DNA from 4 places in the Pseudomonas sp. 37 R 15 genome. Region 3 is predicted to be linked to each of the others. Evidence: predicted binding sites of a transcription regulator. Region 3 holds the regulator's gene; each other region holds the start of a gene.
The links. The regulator sigma-54, encoded in region 3, starts transcription at its own class of promoters, with help from an activator protein. The targets are predictions, from matches to a motif close to ANTGGCATNNANNTTGCTNT.

Region 1 (7,866 bases), on a different contig from region 3:
TGAAGAAATGCGGTGTCTTGGAGTTTTTCGCGAGCAAGCTCGCTTCTACAGTGGTCTGGGCACCTCGGTGGTCGGCAAAATGCTCGACCGCCACGCCCCGGCCGGCTAACGCCAGGCAAAAAAAAGACCTCCCGCAGGAGGTCTTTTTCATCACGCCACCTTAAGCAGCGCTACCGGATCAGCAGCTGTAGTACAGCTCGTATTCCAGTGGGTGTACGAAGGTGCGAACCTTGATTTCTTCTTCGCTTTTGAGCTCGATGTAGGCATCGATGAAGTCGTCGCTGAATACGCCGCCCTTGGTCAGGAACGCACGGCCCTTGTCCAGCTCTTCCAGGGCTTCTTTCAGGCTGCCGCACACTTGTGGGATCTCTTTGGCCTCTTCAGGCGGCAGGTCATACAAGTTTTTATCGGCGGCGTCGCCAGGGTGGATCTTGTTCTGGATACCGTCCAGGCCAGCCATGACCAGCGCAGCGAAGGCCAGGTACGGGTTGGCTGCCGGGTCCGGGAAGCGGGCTTCGATACGGCGAGCACGCGGGCTGGACACGTAAGGAATACGGATCGAGGCGGAACGGTTACGGGCCGAGTAAGCCAGCATGACCGGCGCTTCGAAACCTGGCACCAGACGCTTGTAGGAGTTGGTCGACGGGTTGGTGAAGCCGTTCAGGGCCTTACCGTGCTTGATGATGCCGCCGATGAAGTACAGGGCGGTGTCGGACAGGCCGGCATAACCTTCGCCAGCGAAGGTGTTCTTGCCTTCTTTAGCGATGGACAGGTGAACGTGCATACCCGAACCGTTATCGCCGTACAGCGGCTTGGGCATGAAGGTAGCAGTACGGCCGTAGGCATCCGCCACGTTGTGTACGCAGTACTTCAGGGTCTGGACTTCGTCAGCCTTGGCGACCAGGGTGTTGAACTTCACACCGATTTCGTTCTGGCCGGCAGTCGCCACTTCGTGGTGGTGAACTTCGATGACCAGGCCCATCTCTTCCATGGCGTTGCACATGGAGGTACGGATTTCGTGGTCGTGGTCGAATGGCGGAACCGGGAAGTAGCCACCCTTGATACCTGGACGGTGGCCTTTGTTGCCGCCTTCGATGTCCTGGTCGGACATCCACGAGCCTTGTTCGGAGAAGATTTTGAACATGGAACCGGAGATGTCGGACTTGAACTTGACCGAATCGAAGATGAAGAATTCAGGCTCCGGGCCCACGAATACGGTGTCGCCGATACCGGTCGACTTCAGGTATTCCTCGGCACGCTTGGCGATCGCACGTGGGTCGCGGTCGTAGCCTTGCATGGTCGAAGGCTCGATCACGTCGCAGACGATGATCAGGGTTGGGTCTTCGGTGAACGGGTCGAGGACGGCAGTGCTGTCGTCCGGCATCAGGATCATGTCGGAGGCTTCGATGCCTTTCCAGCCAGCGATGGAGGAACCGTCGAACATCTTGCCTTCTTCGAAGAAAGCATCATCCAGCGCGTCGCGAGCCGGCATGGTCACGTGGTGCTGAGTACCTTTGGTGTCCGTGAAGCGCAGATCAATCCATTTAACGTCATGATCTTTGATGAGTTGAACCGACTTCGACATGGTGTCCTCCGGGTGGCTTCGGGCTTGGTAGTGGAGTTAGCCCTTAGAATTTGGGTGATGCCGGCGCGGATACTCCGCCAAGGCAACCTGCCTCACAAGAGAGCAAATTGCATGCCAGTGCGCCAACATGGTCTTTTTGCTTCAAAATGGCCCCTATAACGGTGCAAACGGCCAATGGGCGATAAATAGCGCACCGCAATGTAGCGTTATTTGGCGAAAATGACCTGTTTTGGTGCGCAGCACATGCGATGCATATTAACTGGTTAAACCTTGAGCGATTTCCGCTATAATCCGCGCCCCCCTTTTTCAGCAGGCCCGGCGCGCGCTGTTTCCATGAAATTAATCGTTAAAGTCTTCCCCGAGATCACCATCAAGAGCCGACCGGTACGGATGCGTTTCATCCGTCAGTTGGCCAAGAACATCCGTGCCGTGCTCCGCGATCTGGACCCGGCTGTGGTGGTGAACGGCGTGTGGGACAATCTCGAGCTGGAAACCCGCCTGACCGACGCCAAAGCCTTGAAGGACATGACCGAGCGCCTGAGCTGCATGCCGGGTATCGCGCATTTCCTGCAAGTGGACGAGTACCCGCTGGGCGACTTCGACGACATCACCGAGAAGTGCAAGCTGCACTTCGGTGGTGAGCTTGCCGGCAAGATTTTTTCGGTGCGTTGCAAGCGCGCCGGCAAGCATCCGTTCAGCTCCATGGATGTGGAGAAATACGTCGGCAGCAAGCTGCGTCGCGAATGCGGCGCCGCCGGAATTTCCCTCAAAGCGCCGCAAATTGAAGTGCGCATGGAAATTCGCGACCAACGGTTGTTTGTGATCCACAGCCAGCACGACAGCATCGGCGGCTACCCGCTGGGCGCCCTGGAACAGACTCTGGTGTTGATGTCCGGCGGTTTCGATTCCACGGTCGCGGCCTACCAGATCATGCGGCGCGGCCTGATGAGCCACTTCTGCTTCTTCAACCTGGGCGGTCGTGCACACGAATTGGGCGTGATGGAAGTGGCGCACTTTATCTGGAAGAAGTACGGCAGCTCCCAACGCGTGCTATTTGTAAGCGTGCCGTTCGAGGAAGTGCTGGGCGAAATTCTCGGCAAAGTCGATAACAGTCATATGGGCGTGGTATTGAAGCGTATGATGTTGCGCGCTGCGTCCCGGATCGCCGACCAGTTGCAGATCGATGCGCTGGTGACCGGTGAGGCGATCTCCCAGGTGTCCAGCCAGACGTTGCCGAACCTGTCGTTGATCGACTGCGTGACCGAGAAGCTGGTGCTGCGCCCGCTGATCGCCAGCCACAAGCAGGACATCATCGACCTGGCAGAAGAAATCGGCACCGCCGACTTTGCCAAGCATATGCCCGAGTATTGCGGGGTCATTTCGGTGAACCCCAAGACCCACGCCAAGCGCAACCGCGTGGAGTATGAAGAACAACAGTTCGACATGGCGATTCTGGAGCGTGCGCTCGAGAACGCCAAACTGGTCCCGATCGATCGCGTCATCGACGAGCTGGGCCAGGATGTGCAGATCGAAGAAGTCAGCGAAGCCCTGGCCGGCCAGATCATCGTCGACATCCGTCACCCGGATGCCGCCGAAGACGAGCCGCTGGAGATTCCTGGCGTCGACGTACAAACGCTGCCGTTTTATGCATTGAACGCGCGTTTCAAGGAACTGGATGACAGCCGTCAGTACCTGCTGTATTGCGACAAAGGCGTGATGAGTCGCCTGCATGCCCACCATTTGCTCAGTGAGGGACATGCCAATGTGCGCGTTTATCGACCGAGCTAAGAGCCCGGGGCTGTTTGCCTGTGGCCTGCGTCACCGGCCCCCCGACTCTGCCGTCAAGCTGTAACGGCAAGGCCTGACTCTACTGTTAATCGCTGCCACGACCTGTCAGCACACCGAATCCTCTGATCGAGATACACAAGTGATCGAAAATCTACGTAACATCGCCATCATTGCTCACGTTGACCATGGTAAAACCACCCTGGTAGACAAACTCCTGCGTCAATCCGGCACCCTGGAGCGCAACGAGCTCAACGACGAGCGCGTGATGGACTCCAACGACCAGGAAAAAGAGCGCGGTATTACCATCCTGGCGAAAAACACCGCCATCAACTGGAACGGCTACCACATCAACATCGTGGACACCCCGGGCCACGCCGACTTCGGCGGCGAAGTTGAACGCGTAATGTCGATGGTCGACTCCGTTCTGCTGCTGGTTGACGCTCAAGACGGCCCTATGCCGCAAACCCGTTTCGTGACCAAGAAGGCGTTCGAAGCCGGCCTGCGTCCGATCGTGTGCATCAACAAGGTTGACCGTCCAGGCGCGCGTCCGGACTGGGTTCTGGACCAGATCTTCGACCTGTTCGACAACCTCGGCGCTACCGAAGAACAACTGGATTTCCAGGTTATCTACGCCTCGGCCCTGAACGGCATTGCCGGTCTGGAACACACCGCCATGGCTGAAGACATGACCCCGCTGTACCAGGCCATCGTTGACCACGTTCCACCACCGAAGGTTGATCGTGACGGTCCGTTCCAGATGCAAATCTCGGCACTGGACTACAACAGCTTCCTGGGTGTTATCGGCGTTGGTCGTATCGCGCGTGGCAGCGTCAAGCCGAACACCCCGGTTGTTGCCATCGGCGCCGACGGCAAGAAGCGCAACGGTCGTATCCTGAAGCTGATGGGTCACCACGGCCTGCACCGTATCGACGTTGAAGAAGCCTTCGCCGGCGACATCGTGTGCGTCAGCGGTATGGACTCGCTGTTCATCTCCGACACCCTGTGCCAGCCGGACACCGTCGAGGCGATGAAGCCTCTGACCGTCGACGAGCCAACCGTTTCCATGACCTTCCAGGTAAACGACTCGCCGTTCTGCGGTAAGGAAGGCAAGTTCGTGACCTCCCGTAACATCAAGGAGCGTCTGGACAAAGAGCTGCTGTACAACGTTGCCCTGCGCGTTGAAGAAGGCGACTCGGCCGACAAGTTCAAGGTCTCCGGCCGTGGTGAGCTGCACCTCTCGGTACTGATCGAAACCATGCGTCGCGAAGGCTTCGAAATGGGTGTTGGTCGTCCGGAAGTGATCATCCGTCAGGTTGACGGCGTGAAGCAGGAACCGTTCGAAAACGTCACCATCGACACCCCTGAAGAATCCCAGGGCAAGGTCATGGAAGAGATGGGCCTGCGTAAGGGCGACCTGACCAACATGGTGCCGGATGGCAAAGGCCGTGTACGTCTGGAATACAACATCCCTGCGCGTGGTCTGATCGGTTTCCGTAACCAGTTCCTGACCCTGACCAACGGTGCTGGCATCCTGACCTCGATCTTCGATCGCTACGACACCATGAAGTCCGGCGACATGTCCGGTCGTCAGAACGGTGTTCTGGTATCGGTAGAAACCGGCAAGGCGCTGACCTACTCCCTGGAAACTCTCCAGGCGCGTGGCAAGCTGTTCGTTGAACACGGTCAAGAGATCTACAACGGTCAGATCGTTGGTCTGAACAGCCGTGACAACGACATGGGCGTCAACCCAACCAAAGGCAAGAAGCTCGACAACATGCGTGCTTCGGGTAAAGACGAAACCATCGCTCTGGTTCCACCTGTTCGCTTCACCCTGGAACAGGCCCTGGAATTCATCCAGGACGACGAGCTGTGTGAAGTCACGCCTAAGTCGATCCGCCTGCGTAAGAAGATCCTGGACGAAGGCGAGCGTACCCGCGCTGCCAAGAAAGCCAAGAACTGAGTTAACTCAGGCTGAATGAAAAACGCCCCCGGTCGAAAGGCCGGGGGCGTTTTTTTATGCCTGCTGTTTGTGTGGTGGCTGTGCCGGCCCTATCGGGGGCAAGCCCCCTCCCACACTTGAATGTGTTCACAGATCAAAATGTGGGAGGGGGCTTGCCCCCGATGAGGCCCTCAAGAGCGCCGCAAAACCCGGCTCAGAACTTATCGAGAGTCTTGAAATGGGTCTCGCGCACCACTTCCTTGGGCTTGTACGCGCAATACCCCGGCCGTGGCCCGATCTTGGGGTGATTGCGGCAGGTATCCGGGCGCTTGTCATAAATAGTGCAGAAGCGCGTCTTACGATCCAGGTACAGGCAATCATTGTTGCTCATGCGCTGCAGGGTAAAAATCTCGGATTTGTTGTTGTAGCGCTCGACGATGCCTTCCTTCTGCAAACGCTTGGCGATGTTCTTCGGTGGGTCGCCGCGCTCGAACTCATCGACGATGCCGATGCGGATCAGGTCCTTGATCTTCACTTCGACCGGCAGCGTGCAGCAGCTGGACACGCAGCCCCCGCACATGTGGGCGGAATATTTCTGCCAGGTCTCGAGACGGTCGAGTTCCGCGGCGGCGATCAGTTGAGGCTTCATCGGGGTTCCAAAAGGTGGGGCTGTATCCGGGCGCGCGATCATACCGGGATTGGTGGTTTTTTGAACAATCTTTTCAGGGTTTCTGCGCGAACGGCGATCGGGCACGACCTCTGCATCAAATTCACGCAACCGTGAATGAGTTAAAAAACTGACGAACCAGAGCGTCTACCGTCTGTCAGACCGTCTAGGCTCTAGCAACTCCTTCTATCTCGCCCGAGGTCGCAATTGATGTCTCAGGAACCACTTGCACGAGAAGCAGAGGTCGCCGCATTTCGCGATGCCGTCTTGACCAAACTCACCTACGCGGTGGGCAAGGACCCGGACCACGCCTTCGACCATGACTGGTTCGAGGCCATTGCCCTGGCCGCACGCGACCAGATGGTCGATCACTGGATGGACCATACGCGGCGCATCTACCGCAAAGGCCAGAAGCGGGTCTATTACCTCTCACTGGAATTTCTTATCGGCCGCTTGCTCTACGACAGCCTGAGCAACCTTGGCGTGTTGGAGATCGCTCGCGAAGCCCTGTCCGAGCTCGGCGTCGACCTTGAGCGCATCCGCCTGCTCGAACCCGATGCGGCGCTTGGCAACGGTGGCCTGGGCCGCCTGGCGGCGTGCTTCATGGAAAGTATGTCGACCCTGGGCATTGCCGGTCACGGTTATGGCATTCGTTACGAGCACGGCTTGTTCCGCCAGGCGATTGTCGATGGCTGGCAGCAGGAGCAGACCGAACGCTGGCTGGATTTCGGCAACCCGTGGGAGTTCGAACGCGCCGAAGTGATCTACCCGATCGGTTTCGGTGGCAGCGTGGAAACCCTGGCGGACGCGTCCGGCAAGATGATTCAGGTGTGGTCGCCCAGCGAAACCGTACGTGCGGTGGCCTATGACACCCCGGTAGTCGGCTGGCGTGGCGCCAGCGTCAACACGCTGCGCCTGTGGCGTGCCCGCGCGGTGGAAGACCTGCACCTGGAGCGCTTCAACGCCGGTGACCACTTGGGCGCCGTGGCCGAGGTGGCCCGCGCCGAAAGCATCTCCCGCGTGCTTTACCCGGCCGACAGCACCGAAGCGGGGCAGGAACTGCGCCTGCGCCAGGAATACTTCTTCGTTTCCGCCTCGTTGCAAGACTTGCTGCGCCGCCACAAGAACATGCACGGCTCGGTGCTGAGCCTGGGCGAACACGCCGCCATCCAGCTCAACGATACTCACCCGTCCATCGCCGTGGCCGAGTTGATGCGCCAATTAGTTGACCTGCATGACATCCCTTGGGAGGCCGCGTGGGACGTCACCGTCGAAACGCTTTCCTACACGAACCACACCTTGCTGCCCGAGGCGTTGGAAACCTGGCCTGTCGGCTTGATGGAACGCATGCTGCCCCGGCACATGCAGATTATCTACCTGATCAACGCCCAGCACATCGACTCGCTGCGCGCCAAGGGGGTTCATGACTTCGACGTGCTGCGCGCGGTGTCATTGATCGAAGAAGACAACGGCCGTCGCGTGCGCATGGGCAACCTGGCATTCCTCGGTTCCCACAGCGTCAACGGCGTGTCCGGACTGCACACCCAGCTGATGCGCAGCACGGTGTTTTCCGAACTGCATAAGCTCTACCCGGAGCGCATCAACAACAAAACCAACGGCATCACCTTCCGTCGCTGGCTGTACCAGGCCAACCCCCAGCTCACCAATATGTTGGTAGGCGCGCTGGGCCCGGACATTCTCGACACCATGGAAACGCGCCTGGGCGAGCTGGAAACCTTCGCCGAGAAACAGACCTTCCGCAAAGCCTTTGCCGACCAACGTCTGCACAGCAAGCGGGCGCTGGCCGACATCATCCATGAGCGCCTGGGCATTTCGGTGAACCCGGCGGCGATGTTCGACGTGCAGGTCAAAAGGATCCACGAGTAC
Region 2 (7,866 bases), on a different contig from region 3:
GCAAGACCTGGCAGACCACGGACCTGCTCAAACACCCCGACGCGCAGACGGTGCAGATTGTCGATGATGTTTCCTACAAGCGCACCATGACCTATCGCGCAGTGCCCCTGGCGGCGCTACTGCCGGGCCTGACACCTGGCAGCCATCTGCAAGCGGTCGCCCTTGACGGTTTTGCCGCCGAACTGGCCGCCGCGCCGCTGTTGGAAAAAAACGGCGCCCGCGCCTGGCTCGCGGTGGAAGACCCGGCCCACCCCTGGCCCGCCCTGGCGCAAGGCAAACCGAGCGCCGGGCCGTTTTATCTGGTGTGGACCGACCCGCAGGCAGGGCGTGTCAGCCCGGAGCAGTGGCCGTTCCAGATTTCCAGGATCAAGCAATTACAGACGGTCGCCGAGCGTTTCCCCGCACTGTTACCCGACCCTGAGTTGCCGGCGGATGACCCGGTCAATCAAGGCTTTGCGCTGTTTCAGAAGAACTGTCTGGCCTGCCATCGCCTGAACGGTGCCGGTGATGCACAAGTGGGGCCGGATCTGAATATTCCCTACAACCCCACCGAGTATTTCAGCGGCGATTTCCTCAAGCGTTACATTCGTGACCCACAAAGTCTGAGGCACTGGCCGCAGGCGAAGATGCCGGCGATTGCGACCAGCGTGTTGCCGGACACCGAGTTGGATCTGCTGGTGGCGTACTTGCAGCATATGGCGGGGCGCAAGCAGAAGCCTTGAGGCTTACACAGATCACATGTGGAGGGGGCAAACCCTAATACCCGTTGTAGGAGCGAGCTTGCTCGCTCCTACAGACGGTATCAGGGCAAGCCCCTCCCACATTGGAATTGCATTATCAGGTCTCTGATTATTGCTGTTGAACCGAAATCAACGGGGTCGGCGCCACAAACACCTTGGCATGCATCTGCTCATGCCCGCCCCCACGGCGCATGCCGCGCACCGGGCAGGCGTCCAGATAGTCCAGGCCCACGGCCAGCTTCAAGTGCCGCTCCGGCCGGGCCAACTGGTTGGTCACATCGAAACTGTACCAGGCGTCGTCCAGCCAGGCTTCGGCCCAGGCATGGCTGGCCAGGTGCGTGCTGTCTTCGGTGTACAAATAGCCTGATACATATCGCGCCGCAATGCCCAGGCTGCGCGCGCAGGCCAGGAACGCATGGGTATGGTCCTGGCAGACGCCCGCGTGGCCGGCGAAGGCTTCGGCCGCGCAGGTGTCGACTTGGGTGGCGCCCGGCGTGTAGCGCATCGATTGGTTCAAGGCCTGCATCAGGTCGATCAAGGCCGTGCGGTCGCGCCGCTGATGGCAGTGCTGCCGGGCAAAACTGCGCAGGGCTTCGTCGGGCTCGGTCAGGCGCGTGCAGCGCAGGAACGGGAAGGCCGATTGGCTCTCGTGTTCGGCCTCGAGCAGCTCGTCGATATCCACCTGGCCACGGGCGCCGATAATGATGGAGTCGTGAGGTTCGTCCAGCGTCAGCACATGCAGAATATTGCCGAACGGGTCCAGTTGCGCCCGCACAGGGCGCGGCAGGTCGAGCTGCCAGCTGAGCACGTGCTGGCGCTCGCTGTCGTGGGGCGTCAGGCGCAGATACTGAATGCTGGCGCGCACCTGATCTTCGTAGTGGTAGGTGGTTTCGTGGCTGATGGAGAGTCTCATGCCGCCTCCAGGTGGGAACAGTTTTTAAGCAACACAGATCAATCCTCGACCACCCAGGTGTCTTTGGTGCCGCCGCCCTGGGACGAGTTGACCACCAGCGAACCTTCGCGCAGCGCCACGCGGGTCAGGCCACCGGGCACTACGCGGGTTTCCTTGCCGGACAGCACGAACGGGCGCAGGTCGATATGCCGTGGGGCGATGCCGTTTTCAACAAACGTCGGGCAGGTGGACAAACACAGGGTGGGTTGGGCGATGTAGGCGTGGGGCTTGGCCTTGATGCGTGCGCGGAAGGCTTCGATTTCCACCGCCGTGGACGCCGGGCCCACCAGCATGCCGTAGCCGCCGGAGCCTTGGGTTTCCTTGACCACCAACTCGGGCAAGTTGGCCAGGACGTGGGACAATTCGTCGGGCTTACGGCATTGAAACGTCGGAACGTTCTGCAGGATCGGTTCTTCATCCAGGTAAAAACGGATCATCTCGGTGACGAAGGGGTAGACCGATTTGTCATCCGCCACCCCGGTGCCGATGGCATTGGCCAGCACGACATTGCCCGAGCGGTAGGCGGCCAGCAGGCCCGGCACGCCGAGCATCGAGGCCGGGTTGAAGGCCAGCGGGTCGAGAAATGCATCGTCGAGACGGCGGTAGATCACGTCCACCCCTTTGGGCCCGTCGGTGGTGCGCATGAACACGCGATCATCGCGCACGAACAAATCGGCGCCTTCGACCAACTCCACGCCCATTTCCCTGGCGAGGAAGGCATGCTCGAAAAACGCGCTGTTGAAGCGCCCCGGGGTCAGCACCACCACGCTGGGGTTATCCAGGGGGCTGGCGCTTTTCAGGGTGTCGAGCAACAGGTTGGGGTAATGATCAATCGGCGCGATACGCTGGGCCGCGAACAGCTCCGGGAACAGGCGCATCATCATCTTGCGGTCTTCGAGCATGTAGCTGACGCCGCTCGGCGTACGCAAGTTGTCTTCCAGTACGTAGTACGTGCCGTCGCCATCGCGAACGAGGTCGACCCCGGAGACGTGGGCATACAGATCACGGTGCAGGTCCAGGCCCTGCATCGCCAACTGGTATTGCTCGTTGGCCAGTACCTGTTCGGCGGGAATGATCCCGGCCTTGATGATGCGTTGTTCGTGGTACAGGTCGGCGAGGAACATGTTCAGCGCCTTGACCCGCTGGATACAGCCGCGCTCGACCGTTCGCCATTCGCTCGCCGGGATGCTGCGGGGGATGGTGTCGAAGGGAATCAAGCGCTCGGTCCCCTGCTCGTCCCCATACAGCGTGAACGTGATCCCTGCACGATGGAACAGCAAGTCAGCCTCGCGCCGACGCTGGGCCAGCAGTTCAGCAGGGGTGTCGGCCAACCAGCGGGCGAACAAGCGGTAATGAGGCCGGACCTGCCCTGCTCCATCGTACATTTCATCGTAATAAGTGCGAATCATGCCGTACTCCTTGTCACCCGGACGCAAGGACCTTCGCAAGGCCCGTGCCAGCGGCATAAACACTTAAAAATCAGAAAGCTGCACTACTAGGGAATTTTCACTGCACCGTCCTGGTGCGCGGCATGACCGGAGCCTGGACGCACGCTTCATGGCAATGCGACCTCTGACTATCAACAGCATAGTCAGAGTTGATTTCACTGCCCGCCTACACCTGCGGATAATCGTCTCCATCAGCTGAAAAGGACATGTCCTACAGCTAAACCCTCTGCACAGCCAGTACCGTGTCAACTCGTGTATTGATCAGCTCCTCGATCTTCCCTTTCAGCCACCCTATTCGGGTGGCTTTTTTTTGGGTGCACGCACAGCGCGATGCAAGTGCCGAACACTTACGGCAGCCCAAACAAAATCGGCCGACCCAAAGGTCAGCCGATGCGCTGTGTTGCTCATAAACGCTACATGGGTAACCCACGCACCTCCTGCTTGACGCCCCAGCCTTCGATGATCCCGCCAAGCGGCTCTACCACTGCCTCAAAGTCCTGCTCGAAGTCTCCTATACCGTCGTAGGTTGCAGACATGATTTTGCTCAGTTCCAGGTACCAGGCACCGTCGTCGCGTGCACTGACCTGGGCGTTCAGCGATTCTCCACGAAATCGACCCGCAGCCCTGCGCGCCCGTTCTTCATCAGGAAAAATGGCGTAGAACTCGATGGGGTGAAAGCGTGAGAAGTCGAAGCCGCCTTCTTTCATGCGACGCAGAACGTTGGTGCTGATGTCTTCTTGATAGGCTGTGCTCATGAAACGTCCTCCTCAGACTGATGGATAGACTTTCCGTGCTTCCTGAAGCCCGCGCGCTACTGGCGCGGGTACCACGGCAATGACGACCGCAGGAAAACAAGCATGTAGCTGACAAGACCAGACCTTAGCGATTGATTCGCTGATCTCGATTGCAGAGTAGCGCGAAGCTACCAGCTGCACCAGAGGCGCAAGGATGGCGTATAGGGAATATTCAGGCGGCGGGTTCGACCTTGAGGTCTTTGATACCATTTTGGTCGTGCAAGCTCTTGACCGTCGGCTCGGGAACACGATCGGCAAGATCGTTGAGGTCCAACTTTTCCAATACCGGCGACACGCGTACCCGCACCATCTGTGCAGCCTCTTCCAGCGTCGGCTCATGATCGCAGTCAAATTGCTCGACTACCGGCTCACCACGGTCATTGATGAAAGAAATGTTCCACTTCGGCATCGGTGCCTCCTCGATAAAACCCATGTGTGGGCTCACATCTATCTGGACCTTGAGGGTTTACCAAACGTTCCACTCAAGACAGGAGGCACAGGATTCGCCGCGTTTACTTCTCGGCGTGTTCCTTCAGGGCTTTCAAGGTGTTGAACGGCGCGTCCACCACAAACTTGTTGGCCAACCACGATGGCACGCTGCCGCCTGGCTCGGTGTGCACCTGGTAGGTCACTTCGGTTTCGTTGGCGCTTTTGGGCACCAGCGTCCAGGCACCTTCCACCTGGGCGACTCGAACATAGCCTTTTTCTTCGGGCTTGTAGGTCGGTACGCCTTCCAGTTTGCGGGTGACGGCGCCGTCAGCGGACTTGGTGGTAGTGACATGGATATACGAATCACGGTCCGTCACCGGGAACGGCGCCTTGAACTGGGTGTAGGTCCAGGCCTCATCGCCTTTCTTGTCGACGAGCTTTTGCGATTTGCACTCATGAATCCACTTGCAGGCGCCCGCTACATCCTCCTGCAGCGCAACAATCTTCGCCAAGGGCGCCTTGATCACCGTCACCCCGCGATAGGCCTTGTACTTGGAACCGGCCACTTCACTCAGGGATACCTTGATCCCGTCCTCGTCCTTGGCCACTTGCCAATCCTCGGCCTGGGCGGCGCCAGCGAACATCATTGTAAAACCGCAGACCACAGCCATTCGTTTCAGCGAACCCATCGATGTATTCCTTATTGTTGAAGTTCCGATAGTAAAGCCCATCAAGCCGCCGTCATCTGCTCCCACCAGCCGATCAAGCGGATCGCGTCGGTCTGGTCGGTGCCGCAGACGTCGATATCTGCCTTGAAATCGCTGCACACCGCCGGCCGCTCCGGTTGACCGAACAACTGGCACAGTTGTTCGACCGACAAGTGCAGGCAGCGAACGCCGGCAGGTTTGCCCTGGGGCATTCCCGGCAGCGGCGAACTGATGGAGGGAGCGATGCAGCAGGCGCCACAGCCTTCACGGCATTTCATGACCAGCAGGTCCTCGACGACTCAATGGGATGGCCGGGCTAGAGTACGCCCTTAAACAGCCGTTTTAAAATGGTCCAACAGGGGTTTTTCGCACAAAACCAAGGTGACTGACCAGTCTGCGACAGATGGTCGGGGCCGTGGGTCACTGGGATAGAACGTTTATTGCTTGAATTCGAAATCCAGCGCGGCACCTTCCACATCACGCCGTTCTTCGTTGCGCAATTGCAGCTTCATCTCGTTGCTGAGCAAGCGGCCATTGATTTGAAACGCGCTGTTGTCGGAAGGTTTGTCACCGAACATGGGCGGCAATAACGGCACGCTCTTGGGTTTGGGCATGGTGCCGATGGGTTGCAACAGCCTGACCATGTCCGATGGCAGGGAAAGGTCCAACTGTGCCGGTGGCAGTTTGGTCTGGGCGACTTCACGAGCGGACTTGGACTTGCTCGCAATCGGTGCGCGCTTTTTTGACTTGGCGGTTTTTTTCTTCGTCTGTGGCGCTTTCTTTACCGCTGCCGGTTTTTGCGCAGCAGCATTCTGCTCGGCGCTTGCGCCAGGCTGGGATTGCTTGACGGGCGACGCCGCCAGCGCAGTGCCAACGTTGCATAGGCTTAACAAGCCAACCATCCAGACAGCGCGAAAAATAGAGTTCATATCGCCAACAGCATTAACGGCAGAAGGCCATATGCTCGCTTGTTGTGCGGGGCATGACAAGCACGCAGATCAATCTTGTCCCCATTGCCCCGCTCAAAAGCCCGCCGCCGTCTCCTGGCACAACTGGCTGGCAAGCATGCCCAGGGTCATCAGCGCACGCTCTGCCTCGCGGTTCCACGGGGTGCCGCAATTGAGCCGGATACAGTGGTTGAACTGCTCCGTATTACTGAAAATCAGCCCCGGCGCGATACTGATGCCCTGTTGCAGGGCGCGCACGTGCAGTTCCTGGGTATTGACCCTTCCTGGCAAACTGACCCACAAAATAAAGCCGCCGGTCGGGCGTGTCATCTGTGTGCCTTCGGGGAAATACTGCTGCACCGCCAGTTGAAAAGCGCTGAGGTTCTTGCGGTATTCCTGGCGGATGTAACGCAGGTGCCGGTCGTAACCGCCATTCTCCAGGTAAGCGGCAACGCCCATCTGGGTGACGCTGCACGCGGAATGGGTGCTGAACATCTGCAAACGCTGGATTTCCTGCTGGTACTTGCCGGCAATCATCCAGCCGATGCGCACGCCGGGGGACAAGGTCTTGGAAAAACTCGAGCAATAGATCACCCGGTCAAGACGGTCATAGGCTTTCAGGGCCTTGGTGCGGCCCAGTTCGAACATCAGCTCGCCGTAGATATCGTCCTCGACGATCTGGATATCGAAATCCGAGGCCAGGCGCAGTAACTGTTTCTGCCGCTCTTCGGGCATGGTCCCGCCCAACGGATTGCTCAGGCGCGTGGTCAGCACCAACGCTTTGATCGACCACTGGTTGGCGGCCAGTTGCAGGGCCTCCAGGCTCATGCCGGTGGCCGGGTCACTGGGGATCTCGATAACCTTGAGGCCCAGCAGGTCGGCCAGTTGCAGCAAGCCGTAATAGGTCGGTGACTCGGCGGCGATCAGGTCGCCGGGGCGCGTCAGCACGCGCAGGGACATTTGCAACGCATCGACGCAGCCGTGGGTGATCACCACTTCGCTGGGGTCCACCACCACGCCGGCATCGCGCATGCGAATCGCCACCTGACGGCGCAGCGGTTCAAAGCCCGGGCTGAACATGTAGCTGAAAGCGCGCGGGCTCTGGAAGCGCGTGACCTTGGCCAGTTGCTGGTGCAATGCCCGTACCGGCAGGTAATCCACACTCGGCACCGCCGCGCCCAGGGGGAATACGCCTTCGCGCCGCGACTCGACCAGCACTTGCTGGATGATGCTGCTGCGGGTGACCAACCCCGGACGTTCAACCCGCGCGATATCCGGCGTCGGCGCCGTGAGTGCCGGTGTCTGGTGCACGTAATAACCCGATTGCGGCCGCGCCCTGATCAGCCCCTGATCTTCCAGGTTGGCATAGGCCTGCAGCACCGTGGCATGGCTCACGTTGAGCTGGGAGCTCATCTTGCGCACCGAAGGCACGCGCTCCCCCGGCTGATAAACACCACGCCGGATGTCCTCAGCCAATTGCTGGGCAATACGTTGGTAGAGCAACAGATTGGTCATGACGCAGCACTCGATTTCACGGGCATTTTATTTTTGTGTGAAACATACCGGCACAGTTTAGAAGTGTACGGGGACAGTTGCCACAATAGTCGAGCACGGGCCGCAGTGACAGAAAAAACTGTAAGGGCGTACACCTGACGAAATGCGGGAGGGGGCTTGCCCCCGATAGCAGTGTGTCAGTCAGAAATGTTCCAACTGAACCACCGCTATCGGGGGCAAGCCCCCTCCCACATTCTGATCTGCGCCGGGCGCTTAGCGAGCGGCGCCCAGTTGGCCTTTTTCGTCGGAGAACACAATTTCCACCCGGCGGTTCTGCGCACGGCCACGTTCGGAA
Region 3 (7,866 bases):
GCGGTGCCCTCGGCCGTCGCTTGCTGCTGAAAGTTGAAAATGTCATGCATTCGGGCGCAGAACTTCCAAGCGTTCCACGCGGTACCCTGCTCAGGGACGCGCTGATGGAAATGACCCGCAAGGGCCTGGGCATGACGGCAATCCTGGAGATCGACGGACGCCTGGCCGGGATATTCACCGACGGTGATCTGCGCCGCACCCTGGACCGCACCATTGATATTCACACCGCGACCATCGACGCGGTGATGACACCTCACGGCAAGACCGCCCGCGCTGAAATGCTCGCGGCTGAAGCGCTGAAAATCATGGAAGACCATCGGATCGGTGCGTTGATCGTCGTCGATAACGATGATCGTCCGATCGGAGCCCTTAACCTTGGCGACTTGCTGCGCGCAGGAGTGATGTAAATGACCAGCGATCTGTTGCAACGCGGTAAAAACATCAAGCTGGCGATTTTCGACGTTGACGGCGTGCTGACCGACGGCCGCCTGTATTTCCTCGAAGACGGCAGCGAATTCAAGACATTCAATACGCTCGACGGCCAGGGCATCAAGATGTTGATGGCCGCAGGCGTGCAGACCGCGATTATCAGTGGTCGAAAGACACCCGTTGTGGAACGCCGCGCACAAAACCTGGGGATTGCTCACCTGTATCAGGGCCGCGAGGATAAACTGGTGGTGCTGGACGAGCTTCTTGGCCAACTCAACCTAAGCTATGAACAGGTCGCCTATCTGGGTGACGACCTGCCCGACCTGCCGGTGATCCGCCGTGTAGGCCTGGGCATGGCCGTCGCCAATGCCGCAGCGTTTGTGCGTGAACATGCCCATGGCATTACCACGGCCCGTGGCGGCGAGGGTGCCGCCCGCGAGTTCTGCGAATTGATCCTGCGTGCCCAGGGCAGTCTTGAAGCGGCCCACGCCGCCTACCTATAGAGCCTTATATGCTGAGCAAAAAGATTCGCAACTTCCTGTTATTCGGGGTCATCGCCGCGCTGTTCCTCGCGGTGGGCTACTGGAATATCAGCCCGGAGCGCTTTCTCGACAAACCTGTCGTGCAGGTTGATGAAAGCATCATCGATAACTTCGCCACCAACACCCACACCGTGCAGTTCCTGCCCGATGGCAAGGTGCAGTACGTGCTGGCCTCCGACAAGGTCGAGCGCTTGAAGGCCTCGGAAGTCAGCCTGCTGACCAATCCGGACCTGAACCTCTACCGTGGCACCGAACTGCCGTGGCATGTCACCAGCCTGCGTGGCGAGGTCAATCCGGACGGCACCCAGATCGAACTGATCGACTCGGTGCGCGTCGCACGTACAGACGCGCAGAAGCGTGACACCATCATTACCAGCAGTCGCATGACGGTATTCCCACAACAGCAATATGCGCAGACCGAGCAAGACGTTAGAATCGACGGCGCTGGCGGTGTATCGACTGGCAAGGGAATGAAAGCGTATTTGAAAGAAAGCAGGATACACCTGCTATCGAACGTAAGAGGACAGTATGAGGCTCGTTAAAACCCTCCCTATTTTGCTCGGTCTGGGCGCAGCACTGGGAAGCGTGAGCGCCTGGGCTCTGCCGAACGATAGCCAGCAACCGATCCACATCTCGGCTGACGATGCGCAGCTGGATGACAAACAAGGCGTCGCGACCTACACCGGTGGCGTCATCATCACCCAGGGCTCGATGAAGATCACCGGCAACACGGTGACCCTGACCCGCACCCAGGCCGGCGATATCGATGTCGTGACCTCGGTGGGCAACCTGGCTTACTTCGAACAGAAGCAAAAGGCAGAAGACCCAGGCCCGATGAAAGGCTATGGCAAGACCATTCAATACCATGCCCAGCAAAATCGCATCGTATTGATTGACCAGGCCAAGGTACTCAGCGCCGACGGTAACTCTACCGAAGGCGAGAAAATCGTCTACAACACCAAGACCCAGGTCGCCCAGGCCGGTCGCGCCAACGGCAACAAGGTCACCGCGCCGCGCCCACGTATCGACATGGTCATCCAGCCGAAGAAGAAGGCCGAGTAATGGCAACCCTGAAAGCCCAGCATCTGGCCAAGGCCTATAAAAGCCGCCAGGTGGTACGCGATGTGAGCCTGTCTATCGACAGCGGCCAGATCGTCGGCTTGCTCGGCCCCAACGGCGCCGGCAAGACCACCTGCTTCTATATGATCGTCGGGCTGGTCCAGGCGGACCAGGGACGCGTATTGATCGACGACCTGGACGTCAGCCACCAGCCCATGCACGGCCGTGCGCGCGCAGGTATCGGCTATCTTCCGCAGGAGGCGTCGATCTTCCGCAAACTGTCGGTAGCCGACAACATCATGGCGATCCTCGAGACCCGCAAGGAACTCGACCGCGACGGCCGCCGCAAGGAGCTGGAAAGCCTGCTGCAGGAATTCCACATCAACCACATTCGCGACAACCTCGGCATGAGCCTGTCCGGTGGTGAGCGTCGTCGTGTGGAGATCGCCCGCGCCCTGGCCACCGCGCCGAAATTCATCCTGTTGGACGAACCGTTTGCCGGTGTCGATCCGATCTCGGTGGGCGATATCAAGCAGATCATCCATCACCTGAAGGCCAAGGGCATTGGTGTGTTGATCACCGACCACAACGTGCGTGAAACCCTGGATATCTGCGAAACCGCTTACATCGTCAACGATGGGCAACTGATCGCCGAAGGTGATTCCGCGACGATCCTGGCCAACGAACTGGTGAAAGAAGTTTATCTGGGTCACGAGTTCCGCCTGTAGACACGGTGATATCGGGCCATTGGTGAGAGTGCGAGCGAGTCAATGAAAACCTCGGTTTTTTTATTGTTACCGCGCTCTAGGCAAAGGCCCTGATTTCAGGCATATAATTTGCTTATGTTTGGCGCTCGCGCGCCCTGTCGTGGATGGCGCATTGCGCCGGCGAATAAGGTGTTAAGCCCCTGCCATGAAACCATCGCTAGTCCTGAGAATGGGCCAGCAGCTGACGATGACACCGCAGCTGCAACAGGCCATCCGCCTGCTCCAATTGTCGACCCTGGACCTGCAACAGGAAATCCAGGAGGCCCTGGAGTCCAATCCGATGCTCGAACGCCAGGAAGAAGGCGACGACTTCGACAACACAGACCCTTTGGCCGACAACATCGAGCAAAAGCCCAATCCCGACGTACAGGAACCGTCCTATCAGGAAACCGCCCCGACGGTGGACAACCTCGAGGACGGCGAATGGAACGAACGCATTCCCAACGAGCTTCCCGTGGATACCGCCTGGGAAGACGTCTACCAGACCAGCGCCAGCAGCCTGCCCAGCAATGATGATGACGAATGGGACTTCACCACCCGTACGTCCGTCGGCGAGAGCCTGCAGAGTCACCTGCTGTGGCAACTGAACCTGGCGCCGATGTCCGACACCGATCGACTGATCGCCGTCACCCTGATCGATTGCATCAATAACCAGGGTTACCTGGACGAGACGCTGGAAGAAATTCTTGAGGCGTTCGACCCGGAGCTGGATATCGAGCTGGACGAGATCGAAGCCGTCCTGCACCGCATCCAGCAATTCGAGCCCGCCGGGATTGGCGCCCGTACGCTCAGCGAGTGCCTGTTGCTGCAACTGCGCCAACTGCCGGCCAAGACACCCTGGCTCGCTGAAGCCAAGCGCCTGGTCAGCGATTACATCGACCTGCTGGGCAGCCGCGATTACAGCCAGCTGATGCGTCGCATGAAGCTCAAGGAAGACGAACTGCGCCAGGTCATCGAACTGGTCCAGAGCCTCAACCCTCGCCCGGGCTCGCAGATCGAGTCCAGCGAAGCCGAGTATGTCGTGCCTGATGTGATCGTGCGCAAGGACAACGAGCGCTGGCTGGTGGAATTGAACCAGGAGTCGGTGCCACGCCTGCGGGTAAACCCGCAATACGCCGGTTTCGTGCGCCGCGCCGATACCAGCGCCGACAACACCTTCATGCGCAACCAGTTGCAGGAAGCGCGCTGGTTCATCAAGAGCCTGCAAAGCCGCAACGAAACCCTGATGAAAGTCGCCACCCAGATCGTCGAGCACCAGCGCGGCTTTCTGGAATATGGTGACGAAGCCATGAAACCGCTGGTACTGCATGACATCGCCGAGGCGGTCGGCATGCACGAATCGACGATTTCGCGGGTGACCACGCAAAAATTCATGCATACCCCACGGGGTATTTATGAGCTGAAATACTTTTTCTCCAGCCACGTAAGCACCTCCGAAGGCGGCGAATGCTCGTCCACGGCGATCCGCGCGATCATCAAAAAACTGGTTGCCGCGGAAAATCAGAAAAAGCCGTTGAGTGACAGCAAGATCGCTGGTTTACTGGAGGCACAAGGCATTCAGGTCGCCCGTCGAACCGTCGCCAAGTATCGCGAGTCCCTTGGGATCGCGCCTTCCAGCGAGCGTAAGCGTTTGATGTGACGGGCGGGGCACAGCGTTCCAGTGGCGGGTATTCCTACCCGCCGCTTTATGCACTGGCAACGAAGGAGAAGCTGTATGCAAGTCAACATCAGTGGACACCATGTAGAAGTCACCCCTCCAATGCGCGAATACGTCGAACAGAAGCTGAAGAAGCTTGAAGGACATTTCGACAAGATCACCAACGTGCAGGTCATCATGAAGGTCGATAAGCTTCAGCAGAAAATCGAAGCGACCCTGCAGATACCCGGTGGCGAAGTGGTTGCTAATGCCGAGCATGAAGACATGTATGCATCGATCGACTTGCTCACCGACAAGCTTGACCGCCAACTCAAAAAGCATAAGGAAAAGAATCTGCACCTGATGCAAGGTACAGGTCGTTAACCCTCCCCCATGATCCAACTTCAAACTATCCTGACCCCCGGCCGTTCCCTCGTGAACGTGCCGGGCGGCAGCAAGAAGAAAGCCCTCGAACAAATTGCCAACCTGATCAGCAGCCAAGTGCCTGAACTGGAAATGCAAGATGTCTTCGAGGCGTTGATCGCCCGTGAAAAACTCGGCTCGACCGGTTTTGGCAACGGCATCGCCATCCCCCACTGCCGCCTCAAAGGCTGCGAAACACCGGTCAGTGCTTTGCTGCACCTGGATCACCCTATCGATTTCGATGCCATCGACGGCGCCCCGGTCGACCTGCTGTTCGTTCTGCTGGTCCCACAAGCAGCCACCGATGCACACCTGGAACTGCTCCGGCAGATTGCTAGCATGCTCGACCGCAAGGAAGTGCGCGATAAATTGCGCAGCGCCAGCAGTAACGAAGCGCTGTATCAGGTCGTTCTGGATGAGCAAAACGGGCAGTAATCATGCGTTTGATCATCGTCAGCGGCCGTTCCGGCTCGGGTAAGAGCACTGCTCTTAACGTTCTTGAAGACAGCGGCTTCTATTGCATCGACAACCTGCCCGCCGGCTTGCTGCCGGAATTGGCGGAACGCGCCCTGATCCACACCGAACTGGCGCAACCGTTGGTCGCCGTGTCGATCGACGCCCGCAATCTACCCAGCCACCTCTCACGGTTTCCCGAACTGCTCGAGGAGGTGCGCGCCAAACATATTCATTGCGACGTGCTGTACCTGGACGCCGACGAAGAAACCCTGCTCAAGCGGTTCTCCGAAACCCGTCGCCGCCACCCGCTCAGCAGCGCCAACCGTTCCCTGGCCGAAGCCATCGAGGACGAGACCAAACTGCTGGGGCCGATCATCGATCTGGCCGACCTCAAGATCAACACCACCAACCTGAACCTGTACCAACTGCGCGATGCGATCAAGCTGCGATTGCTGAACCAGCCGGAGCCTGGCACGGCGTTTCTGGTCGAGTCGTTTGGCTTCAAGCGCGGCATGCCGGTGGATGCCGACCTGGTGTTCGACGTGCGCTGCCTGCCCAACCCGTATTGGAAACCGGAGTTGCGCGATCAGTCCGGGCTTGACCAGCCCGTGATCGACTACCTGGCGGCACAACCGGATGTGGAAGAGATGTTCCAGGATATCTCCACCTACCTGCTCAAATGGCTGCCGCGCTTTGCTGCAAGCAACCGCGCCTATGTCACCATTGCCATCGGCTGCACCGGCGGCCACCACCGCTCTGTCTACCTGACGGAGCGACTGGGCCAGGTGCTGCAACAAACCCTCAAGAACGTCCAGGTTCGCCACCGCGACCTTAGCTGAAAGGAACACCATAGCGATGCCGGCTCGGGAAATTGAAATCATCAACAAGCTGGGCTTGCATGCCCGCGCATCAGCCAAGTTTGTCGGTGTCGCCGGGCAGTTCCCCTGCCAGATCCGCGCCGGGCGTACCCCTGACTCGATGGTCGACGGCAAGAGCATCATGGCGATGATGATGCTCGCCGCAGGCAAGGGCACTAAAATCCATCTGAAAACCGAGGGTGAACAAGAGCAGGAAGCGATGGACGCGTTAGTCGCGTTGATCAACAACTACTTCGACGAGGGTGAATAACGCCTTCCTCTTGCAGGAGCGAACGGGCTCGCTCCTGCTATCCCAGTGCCGTATCCATCACCATCATCAAGCAAAACCCGATGCACAATCCCAGGCTGGCGAGTTTGTCGTGACCGTTGCGGCGCGACTCAGGGATCACCTCATGGGTCACCACCAGCAGCATCGCACCCGCAGCCAGTGCCAACCCCAAGGGCAACAGCACTTCGGCAAGGCTCACCAACCACGCGCATAACACTGCAAAGACCGGCTCGACCAAACCCGAGGCAGCGCCAATCAGAAACGCCTTGATCCTCGACATCCCCGCCCCAGCCAATACCAGCGCAATCACCAGGCCTTCCGGTACGTCCTGCAGGGCAATGCCCATGGCGAGACTGTCGGCATCCGCCATGCCGCCGCCGGCAGAAACACCCACGGCCATGCCTTCCGGGATGTTGTGGGCAATGATCGCGAACACAAAAAGCCAGATACGCGGCGGGATAACCGGCTTATCCGGCGTGCCCACCAGCACTTCCGGGCTGGCGCCTGAAACCTGGCGGTCCACGAGATACAACCCGAATGCACCGAGCATGATGCCGAAGCTGATCAAACCACCCGCGCCCCAGGGTGTGAGCCCCAGCTTTTCTGCGGCAGCGATACCCGGCACCACCAGCGAAAAGGCGGTCGCCGCCAACATGACCCCCGCGCCAAAACCCAGCAGGGTATCGCTCAACGCCGCCGGCATACGGCGAATCACCAGCACGGGCACCGCGCCCAGCGCAGTACCGAGGGCACAGATCGCCCCGCCCTGCAGCGCTCGCAAGATGCGCGGTTCCAGGTCGAGCCAGGCCAGGCCATGAGCCACCAGTAATGCCGTACCGGCTAACAGAAGCAGGGAGCCAAGCGCATAGCGAAATAATCGCACGCTGCTAATCGCCAGTGTTTCAGTGCCCATGGTCGGCCTTAGGTCGTGTGTTGGAGTGAGTGTCAGGCCAATGCAGCCTGGTAGCGTATGGCAACCTCGGGCCAGTTGATGACGCTATAGAATGCATTGATGTACTCCGGTCGTCGGTTTTGATACAGCAGGTAGTAGGCATGCTCCCAGACGTCCAGGCCGAGAATCGGCGTATTGCCGCTCATCAACGGGCTGTCCTGGTTACCGCTGCTTTCCACCACCAAGGTCTTTTGCGGGGTCACACTCAACCAGGCCCAGCCGCTGCCGAAGCGGGTCAACGCCGCCTTGGTAAACGCTTGCTTGAAGCTGTCGAAGCCCCCCAACTGCTCGTCGATGGCCCGGCCCAGAACACCTTCGGGTTTTCCACCACCTGTAGGCGACATGACCGCCCAGAACAGCGAGTGGTTGGCATGGCCGCCTCCTTGGTTGACCACGGCAGCGCGTAATTTCTCCGGCAAGTTTTCAACGCTGGAAACCAGCTTCTCCACCGGCCAG
Region 4 (7,866 bases), on a different contig from region 3:
GATGTCCACAAGGTAGCTTTGGAAGCGTTGGCTGCGTTCGTGGAAAGTGATGATCAGTGGATCATGGCTTTCCTGGAGCATCCGCAGCGTGCTGGCGATTTCCAAAGGTGTGGTAAGGACCTTGGGTGGCTGCGGTGCATCTTCCGCATTAAGGGTGTTGAACACGGTTGTTCCATCTCCAGGAAAATACGACTACACGCAAGAACCGGCATTTTGCCAGTATGTAGCGCACCTTGGATAGGCCGCGCTTTGGAACCGTTGTCAGGCTTGGCTGCGGGTGCTTGGCTTGACCAGGCGTGAAGTGGAACCTTGGGCGTTATACAGGGCCGGGGGCTCACCGCCGTGAAGAATACGTAACTGATTGGCCGTGGTGGCTTGCTGAAGCTGAATCGACTGGCCGTTGAGCAGGTTGGCTTCCTGGCACTGGGTGAGCAGGTGATTGAGCGCTTTGCTTTGCGTCAGCAACTGATCGCCGACCGAGGAATGACTTGCCAACTGTGCCAGGCCGTCGTGATCGGCAGGCAGGCCCAGGCTGATAAGAATCTCGCTGCGCTTCTTGCCGTGCTGTTCAAGCAGCACAATCAGCGACTGTTTGCGCGCGAGTATTTCTTCGAGCAAGGGCATATCCCGGCCATACAGGGCCAGGGACTCTTCTTTAAGCAGCTCGAGCAGTTGTTGCGTCGGCGCCAGATCATCAAGGATCAGTTGGAGCAAATGTTCGTCGTGGTGCATGGCTGGCCTTGGGTTTTAAGCGTCCAGAAGCCCAGCGCAGGCCTGTGCCTAGCGCTCGGCTTCGAAGTTAAGCAGCTTGCTGGCTACACGGTTGCTGTCGACTGTATAAGTGCCATCGGCGATGGCTTGTTTCAACTCGGCCACGCGGGCTTTGTTCACAATCGGCTGATCGCGCAGCGAGTCAGTGATCTTCTGCAACTGTTGAGCCTCATTGCTCAGGTGTACCGATTCCCCACTCTGGCTCGCGCTCGCCTGTTCTGCCTTGGCGGGCAGGGGTTTGGCTTCAACACTGTCCTTGGCACCGCTGGTGCGCGTATTGCCCGGCAAGGGCTGGGTGCTGTTTAAACGATTGAAATCAATGACCATGATAAAAAACCTCTGGGTATGTGGACGCTTGCCATGTTTTCGGCAATACCCGGACAAACTTTAGGCGCGAATGACAATAAATCTCCGCACGGAACATTCCATGCACAGTGTAGGAAAACCTAGCGCCCCATACCAGTAATCTATAACGCTACCTCGACCTGGCCAGGGGCCGTCACCCGCGCCTTGATCACGCGGTTGGAGTTGAGGTTCTTGACGCGAATCTGCTCGCTCATGCCGCCGTTGGACAGCGCTTCCCCAGGCATTCTCACGTTCAAACCGCCGCTGCTGGCGGAAATCACTACCTGGTCACCTTTACGAATGACCTCGGCCTGCTCCAGATGCACCAGGGTAATCACCTGATCGGTGACCACTGGTCGGGTGAGCCGCTGCCCGATCGCCTGGTCCAGGGAGGTCAGGTAACCCTGATTGATCAAGCTGATATCCCGTTCACGCAGTGCGACATCGTCATAGCCGATGATGCCGGTGCGCTTCAACGGTCGCGCCACCACGACAACGTCGCGGAACAATTTGACTTGAGCCGGCACAAAAACAGTCCAGGGCGAGGCGCCTTCACAGCGTACTTTTACGGTGACACGGCCAATGGGCTGGGCCGGGCTTTCCAGGGTGGCTGTCAATTCCTTGTCACACATCGGCATGCGCAGGCGCGGGTCCAACGAGTTGACCTGGATCTCATAGCGGCCCGGTGTCTGGGTGGTCTCCAGATAATCTTCTACAGTGTATTCAAGAAAGCCCTGGGTGACGCCGATAAGGAGATCAGGCAGGGTGACGTTGTCGGCGCGGGCCGTGACGCCCCAGACAAGCAGCGCCATCGCGGCGCAGAGCAATCTGCGATACTTTGAGCGGCAAGCGCGTCGGGAAACTGTCGTTTTAATATCCATAGCCAACCAAATAGCAAAGCTCGTGCCGTTTAGTGTTGGGTACGCATCGTACCTCTGGGATTTAGGAGTCTGGGCATGGCAGGTGTAATGGATTCAGTAAACCAGCGCACGCAGCTGGTAGGGCAGAATCGCCTGGAGTTGTTGCTTTTTCGCCTGGACGGCAAGCAGCTGTACGGCATCAACGTGTTTAAAGTGCGTGAAGTGCTGCAGTGTCCCAAGCTGACGATCATGCCCAAGTCCAGTCCGGTGGTGTGCGGCGTGGCCAATATCCGCGGCGCGACCATCCCCATTCTTGACTTGGCAATGGCCACCGGCTCCGCCGGTTTGCAGGACCGCCAGAGCCCGTTCGTGATCATTACCGAGTACAACACCAAGACCCAGGGGTTTCTGGTGCGCTCGGTGGAACGTATCGTCAATATGAACTGGGAAGAGATTCATCCGCCGCCCAAGGGCACCGGGCGCGATCATTACCTGACGGCGGTGACGCGGGTGGATAACCAGTTGGTGGAAATCATCGACGTGGAGAAAATCCTCGCCGAAGTCGCGCCCACCTCGGAAACGATTTCCGTCGGGGTAGTGGATGCCGAGACGGCACACAAGGCGGTATCCCTGCGCGTGTTGACCGTGGATGACTCCTCTGTCGCGCGCAAGCAGGTCACGCGTTGCCTGCAAACCGTCGGCGTGGACGTGGTAGCCCTCAATGACGGTCGCCAAGCCCTGGATTACCTGCGCAAGTTGGTGGACGAGGGCAAGAAGCCGGAAGAAGAATTCCTGATGATGATTTCCGACATTGAAATGCCGGAAATGGACGGATACACCCTCACGGCGGAAATACGCAACGATCCACGCATGCAAAAATTGCACATCATCCTGCATACTTCGTTGTCGGGGGTATTCAATCAGGCCATGGTCAAGAAGGTCGGTGCAGATGACTTTCTGGCCAAATTCCGGCCTGATGACCTCGCATCCCGGGTAGTCGACCGGATCAAGGCAGCAGATCACGGCTAGGGGCATTTCTCCTGGCGGTCACACGATTTAAGAGGCGGTACCATTGTCTACGGGTAATTTGGATTTCGAACAGTTCCGGGTCTTCCTGGAAAAAGCCTGTGGCATATTGCTTGGTGAAAACAAGCAGTACCTGGTATCCAGCCGTCTCAACAAGCTGATGGAACAGCAGGGCATAAAATCCCTGGGTGAGTTGGTTCAGCGGATCCAGGGGCAGCCGCGCAGCGGGCTCAAGGAGATGGTGGTCGATGCCATGACCACCAACGAAACGTTATGGTTTCGCGATACCTACCCCTTTGAGGTGCTCAAGAACAAAGTGCTGCCGGAAGCCATCAAGGCCAGCCCGGGTCAGCGCCTGCGTATCTGGTCGGCGGCATGCTCCTCGGGACAGGAACCCTATTCGATCTCCATGTCCATCGACGAGTTCGAGCGGACCAACATGGGCCAGCTGAAAGCCGGCGCGCAAATTGTGGCGACGGACCTGTCCGGCAGTATGCTCACCAACTGCAAGACCGGTGAGTACGACAGCCTGGCCCTGGGCCGAGGCCTGTCCCAGGAACGCTTGCAGCGCTACTTTGACCCGAAAGGGGCAGGGCGCTGGGCGATCAAGGCGCCGATCAAGAGCCGCGTCGAGTTCCGCTCGTTCAACTTGCTCGACAGCTACGCCAGCCTGGGCAAGTTCGACATGGTGTTCTGCCGCAACGTGCTGATTTACTTCTCGGCCGAAGTGAAGAAGGACATCCTCTTGCGCATCCATGGCACGCTCAAGCGCGGCGGGTATCTATTCCTCGGCGCTTCGGAAGCCTTGAACGGCTTGCCGGATCACTACCAGATGGTGCAGTGCAGCCCGGGAATCATCTACCAGGCCAAATAACAACGTTTACCCGGTAAAAAATGTGGGAGGGGGCTTGCCCCCGATGGCGGTGGGTCAGTCAGCTATTCATGACATGACACACCGCTATCGGGAGCAAGCCCCCTCCCACATTTGTTTCGCGGCAATTTCAACGGTAGCGGCAATCCTTCCATTGCCGCTTTACTGGCGCCACGCGGAAAGCACTTGCCGCTTTTCTGGCATTGCCGCCGGCAAATCCCCTGCGAGCCCTTGATATACGGGGCTTGGTTACATTGGCATGCACCTTGCTATAACCCTGCTAACGAACAGCAGGTCAGCCAAAAGGTTTCCGCCATGAGCATCAGCTTCGATAAAGCGCTCGGTATCCACGAACAAGCCCTGGGCTTCCGCGCCCAGCGTGCCGAAGTCCTGGCCAACAACATTGCCAACGCCGACACCCCGAACTACAAGGCTCGGGATCTGGATTTCTCCGCCGTGCTCGCCGCACAGCAGGATAAAACCAAAAACGGCACCTTCGCCTTGAACATGACCAACAGCCGTCATATCGAAGCGCAAGGCTTGAGCAGTGGTGATGAGTCGCTGCGGTATCGCACGCCGATGCAGCCGTCGATCGACCAGAACACCGTCGATGCTCAACTGGAACAATCGAACTACGCCGAGAACTCGGTGAACTTCCAGGCCAGCTTCACCCTGCTCAACAGCAAATTCAAAGGGCTGATGTCAGCCCTGCGTGGAGAATAAGCCATGTCCCTGTCCAGTGTTTTCAATATTGCCGGCAGTGGCATGAGCGCGCAGACCACGCGTTTGAACACCGTCGCCAGTAACATCGCCAACGCCGAGACCGTGTCTTCGAGCATTGACCAGACTTACCGCGCCCGTCATCCGGTGTTCGCCACCATGTTCCAGGGCGGCCAGAGCGGCGGCAGTGATTCGCTGTTCCAGAACCAGGATGCCGCCGGGCAAGGCGTGCAGGTGCTGGGTGTGGTCGAAGACCAGAGCAACCTCGAAGCGCGTTACGAGCCGAACCATCCGGCTGCGAACGAAAAGGGTTATGTCTACTACCCCAACGTCAACGTGGTCGAGGAGATGGCCGACATGATTTCCGCCAGTCGTTCGTTCCAGACCAACGCGGAAATGATGAACACCGCCAAAACCATGATGCAGAAGGTCCTGACCCTGGGTCAGTGATAAGGGGCGCCGAATAATGGCCATCGTTGATACGTCGAACAACACGGCAGTCCAGGACCTGTTCAACTCCAAGGTCAAGGACGCGTCAAACAATGTAGCGAATGTTTCCAAGGCTGCCACCGGCAACCAGGCATTGGGCAAGGATGCATTCCTGCAACTGCTGGTTACCCAGCTGAAAAACCAGAACCCGTTGTCGCCACAGGATAACGGTGCGTTCGTGGCCCAGTTGGCGCAGTTCAGCAGCCTGGAAGGCATCAACACCCTGAACGACTCGGTAAACAACATATCGAGCAACTTCAGCTCGTCGCAGGCGCTGCAGGCTTCGTCGCTGGTGGGACGTTCGATCATCACCCAGACCGACAAGGCACTGGTCGATACCAGCAAGAGCATGACCGGTTCGGTGGCGGTGACGGCGGCGACGGGCAATGTCTCGATCAAGATCACCGACAAGGACGGCAACGTGGTGCGCACCCTCGATATGGGCGCCCAGAGCGCGGGTTCGTCGGACTTTATCTGGGATGGCAAGAACGACAAAGGTGAAGTTGCTCCAGCCGGCACATACACCTTCGCGGCTTCCACCAAGAACGACAAGGGTGACGCGGTGGCCCTGGCCACTTCGCTGCCGGCAACGGTAACCAGCGTGACGCTGAGCAAGACCGGTGGCGAAATGCTGCTCAACCTTGCAGGCGGCATGGGCAGCGTCAAGCTGTCGCAAATTCAGACTATCGGTACATAGAGCCGGCTAACGACGGCAGAGGGAGAGAAACATGTCTTTTAATATCGGCCTTAGCGGCCTCTATGCGGCCAACAAACAACTGGACGTGACCGGCAACAACATCGCCAACGTTGCGACCACTGGCTTCAAGTCGTCCCGTGCGGAATTCGCGGACATCTACGCGGCGTCCAAACTGGGCACCGGGCAGAACAGCATCGGCAATGGTGTGAACCTGGCGGCGGTGTCGCAGCAATTCACCCAAGGTGACGTGAATGGCAGCGGCGGCATTCTGGACATGGCGATCCAGGGTGGCGGCTTCTTCGTGCAGAAGGGCAGTGACGGTTCGCTGGAATACACCCGCAGCGGTGCGTTCCGTGCCGACAAAGACGGCTACATCACCAACAACACCGGTACCTCGCGCCTGCAAGGTTACGCGGCGGATGATGACGGAAAAATCATCAAGGGCGGCCTGACCGACCTGCAACTGAACCTGACGAACTTGCCGCCCAAGGCCTCCACCAAAGTGGATTCCACCAGTAACCTGAACTCCTCGGAGCCGGTGATCGATCAAACGGCCAAGCCATTCGATCCCACCAAGACCGATACCTTCACCACGCAATACAGCACCACCTTGTACGATTCCCAGGGCAACGCTCACCCGATGGTGCAGTACCTGGTGAAAACCGACGGCAACAAGTGGAATGCCTACACCCTGATCGACGGTCGCAACCCTGACGGTTCTGCCCCGACGGGCACTCCATCGACGCCACCTGTGGCGTCGACCCTGACCTTCGATGGCGCGGGCAAGCTCACCAGCGTGGTGACCGGTGGTGTATCCGATAAGACTCTCACCGTTGCCGGCTGGGTCCCGGGTACGGTGACCAGTGGGGTGTGGAAGGCCAACGGTGCGGATGCCAACCCAGGTGGAATTGCGGTCAACATGGCCAACATTACCCAGTACAACTCGGCCACCTACCGTAACCCTCCGGTGACCGATGGCTATGCCACCGGCCAGATCACCGGCCTGAAGATCGACGGCAGCGGCGTGATGTTCGCCACCTTCAGCAACCAGCAAAGCAAGGCCATCGGCCAGATCTCGCTGGCCAGCTTCAACAACGAACAAGGCCTGCAACCTGCCGGCAGCACCACCTGGAAAGAGACCTTCGCTTCGGGCCAACCGGGTTACGACACCCCGCAAGCCGGTACCCTGGGCTCGATCGTGGCGAACTCCCTGGAGAACTCCAACGTCAACCTGACCAATGAGTTGGTGGACCTGATCAAGGCCCAGAGCAACTACCAGGCCAACGCGAAGACCATCTCCACCCAGAGCACCATCATGCAGACCATCATTCAGATGACCTGATGCGCCGGCGTTCGACAGGAAGCCCCTCTTAAGAGGGGCTTTTTTTTGGGTGTAAGAAAACAGTCTGATGCGTATCAGGTTACTCATTGAAATGCAGGAGAAAGGAACGCGGTATCCCCGTTCTACCACTGATCGGCCAGAACCTGAGAGGTTCACCAATCAAGGGGACGGATATGTGGAGTTCAGGTGTTTTCGGGCCCGGTGTTGCAAACGCAGGGTTTGGGCGGCAGCAGGTGCGTGGGGAGTCGACCCCGGTCACGCCAGGCGCTGAAGTGATCGCGGCCAAGCAGTTGCTGAGCGACATGTTCGATGCGCAGCAAACCGGCAAGACGCAAGCGGTGCAAGACGCGCGCGATAAATTGAACGCGCTGCGCGAGCAACTCGGTGATGAAAAATTCAAAGAGGTTCTTAACGGGCTCATTGACGACGCTGATGACAAGTATCTCGAGTTTCTTCGGCGGTTGTTGAAGGAGTTGTATCCCGATGAAGATGTAACGCCGCCCGCGCCATCACCCACGCCGCCTGGTGGCGGTGGTGGCGGAAGAGGAGGCGGAGGCGGAGGAGTCAGTCCGGGCGGGTTCGGCCCCAGCGAGTCCATGAGTAACAAGCCGATTACCGAAGGCTCAAAGCATTTTCACTACACGCCTGACAAGAGCAATCCTGGGAAAAAACCCGAGAATATCTGGAGTGGTTTCAGCCAAGGACCTGATGGAAACTGCATCACCGTTTCCGCCATAAAGGCCTC

Region 1: a site for sigma-54 is predicted at 1,685-1,704, ahead of glnA (glutamate--ammonia ligase). Genes of this name have one in related genera too.
Region 2: a site for sigma-54 is predicted at 3,238-3,257, ahead of BFQ04_RS05130 (circularly permuted type 2 ATP-grasp protein). Genes of this name have one in related genera too.
Region 4: a site for sigma-54 is predicted at 4,127-4,146, ahead of flgB (flagellar basal body rod protein FlgB). Genes of this name have one in related genera too.

The regions. Positions count from the first base shown of each region.
Region 1 is NZ_CVTV01000020.1:273,772-281,637, forward strand. It holds gene glnA (glutamate--ammonia ligase) at 179-1,585, opposite strand; gene thiI (tRNA uracil 4-sulfurtransferase ThiI) at 1,919-3,373, shown strand; gene typA (translational GTPase TypA) at 3,513-5,333, shown strand; gene BFQ04_RS06495 (YkgJ family cysteine cluster protein) at 5,527-5,961, opposite strand; gene BFQ04_RS06500 (glycogen/starch/alpha-glucan phosphorylase) at 6,190-7,866, shown strand, end outside.
Region 2 is NZ_CVTV01000018.1:281,120-288,985, forward strand. It holds gene BFQ04_RS05120 (c-type cytochrome) at 1-722, shown strand, start outside; gene BFQ04_RS05125 (transglutaminase family protein) at 850-1,653, opposite strand; gene BFQ04_RS05130 (circularly permuted type 2 ATP-grasp protein) at 1,692-3,101, opposite strand; gene BFQ04_RS05135 (ribonuclease E inhibitor RraB) at 3,554-3,895, opposite strand; gene BFQ04_RS05140 (hypothetical protein) at 4,107-4,367, opposite strand; gene BFQ04_RS05145 (START domain-containing protein) at 4,447-5,052, opposite strand; gene BFQ04_RS05150 (YkgJ family cysteine cluster protein) at 5,094-5,348, opposite strand; gene BFQ04_RS05155 (translation initiation factor 2) at 5,508-5,999, opposite strand; gene BFQ04_RS05160 (aminotransferase-like domain-containing protein) at 6,093-7,532, opposite strand; gene BFQ04_RS05165 (OmpA family protein) at 7,785-7,866, opposite strand, start outside.
Region 3 is NZ_CVTV01000049.1:77,843-85,708, reverse strand. It holds gene BFQ04_RS15805 (KpsF/GutQ family sugar-phosphate isomerase) at 1-407, shown strand, start outside; gene BFQ04_RS15800 (KdsC family phosphatase) at 408-932, shown strand; gene lptC (LPS export ABC transporter periplasmic protein LptC) at 941-1,513, shown strand; gene lptA (lipopolysaccharide transport periplasmic protein LptA) at 1,500-2,033, shown strand; gene lptB (LPS export ABC transporter ATP-binding protein) at 2,033-2,758, shown strand; gene BFQ04_RS15780 (RNA polymerase factor sigma-54) at 2,943-4,436, shown strand; gene hpf (ribosome hibernation-promoting factor, HPF/YfiA family) at 4,512-4,817, shown strand; gene ptsN (PTS IIA-like nitrogen regulatory protein PtsN) at 4,827-5,291, shown strand; gene rapZ (RNase adapter RapZ) at 5,294-6,151, shown strand; gene BFQ04_RS15760 (HPr family phosphocarrier protein) at 6,168-6,440, shown strand; gene BFQ04_RS15755 (ZIP family metal transporter) at 6,478-7,371, opposite strand; gene BFQ04_RS15750 (superoxide dismutase) at 7,404-7,866, opposite strand, start outside.
Region 4 is NZ_CVTV01000040.1:44,475-52,340, reverse strand. It holds gene BFQ04_RS12365 (flagellar brake protein) at 1-165, opposite strand, end outside; gene BFQ04_RS12360 (flagellar protein FlgN) at 262-732, opposite strand; gene flgM (flagellar biosynthesis anti-sigma factor FlgM) at 781-1,098, opposite strand; gene flgA (flagellar basal body P-ring formation chaperone FlgA) at 1,239-1,997, opposite strand; gene BFQ04_RS12345 (chemotaxis protein CheV) at 2,073-3,005, shown strand; gene cheR (protein-glutamate O-methyltransferase CheR) at 3,049-3,876, shown strand; gene flgB (flagellar basal body rod protein FlgB) at 4,189-4,596, shown strand; gene flgC (flagellar basal body rod protein FlgC) at 4,600-5,043, shown strand; gene flgD (flagellar hook assembly protein FlgD) at 5,060-5,779, shown strand; gene flgE (flagellar hook protein FlgE) at 5,811-7,121, shown strand; gene BFQ04_RS12315 (hypothetical protein) at 7,295-7,866, shown strand, end outside.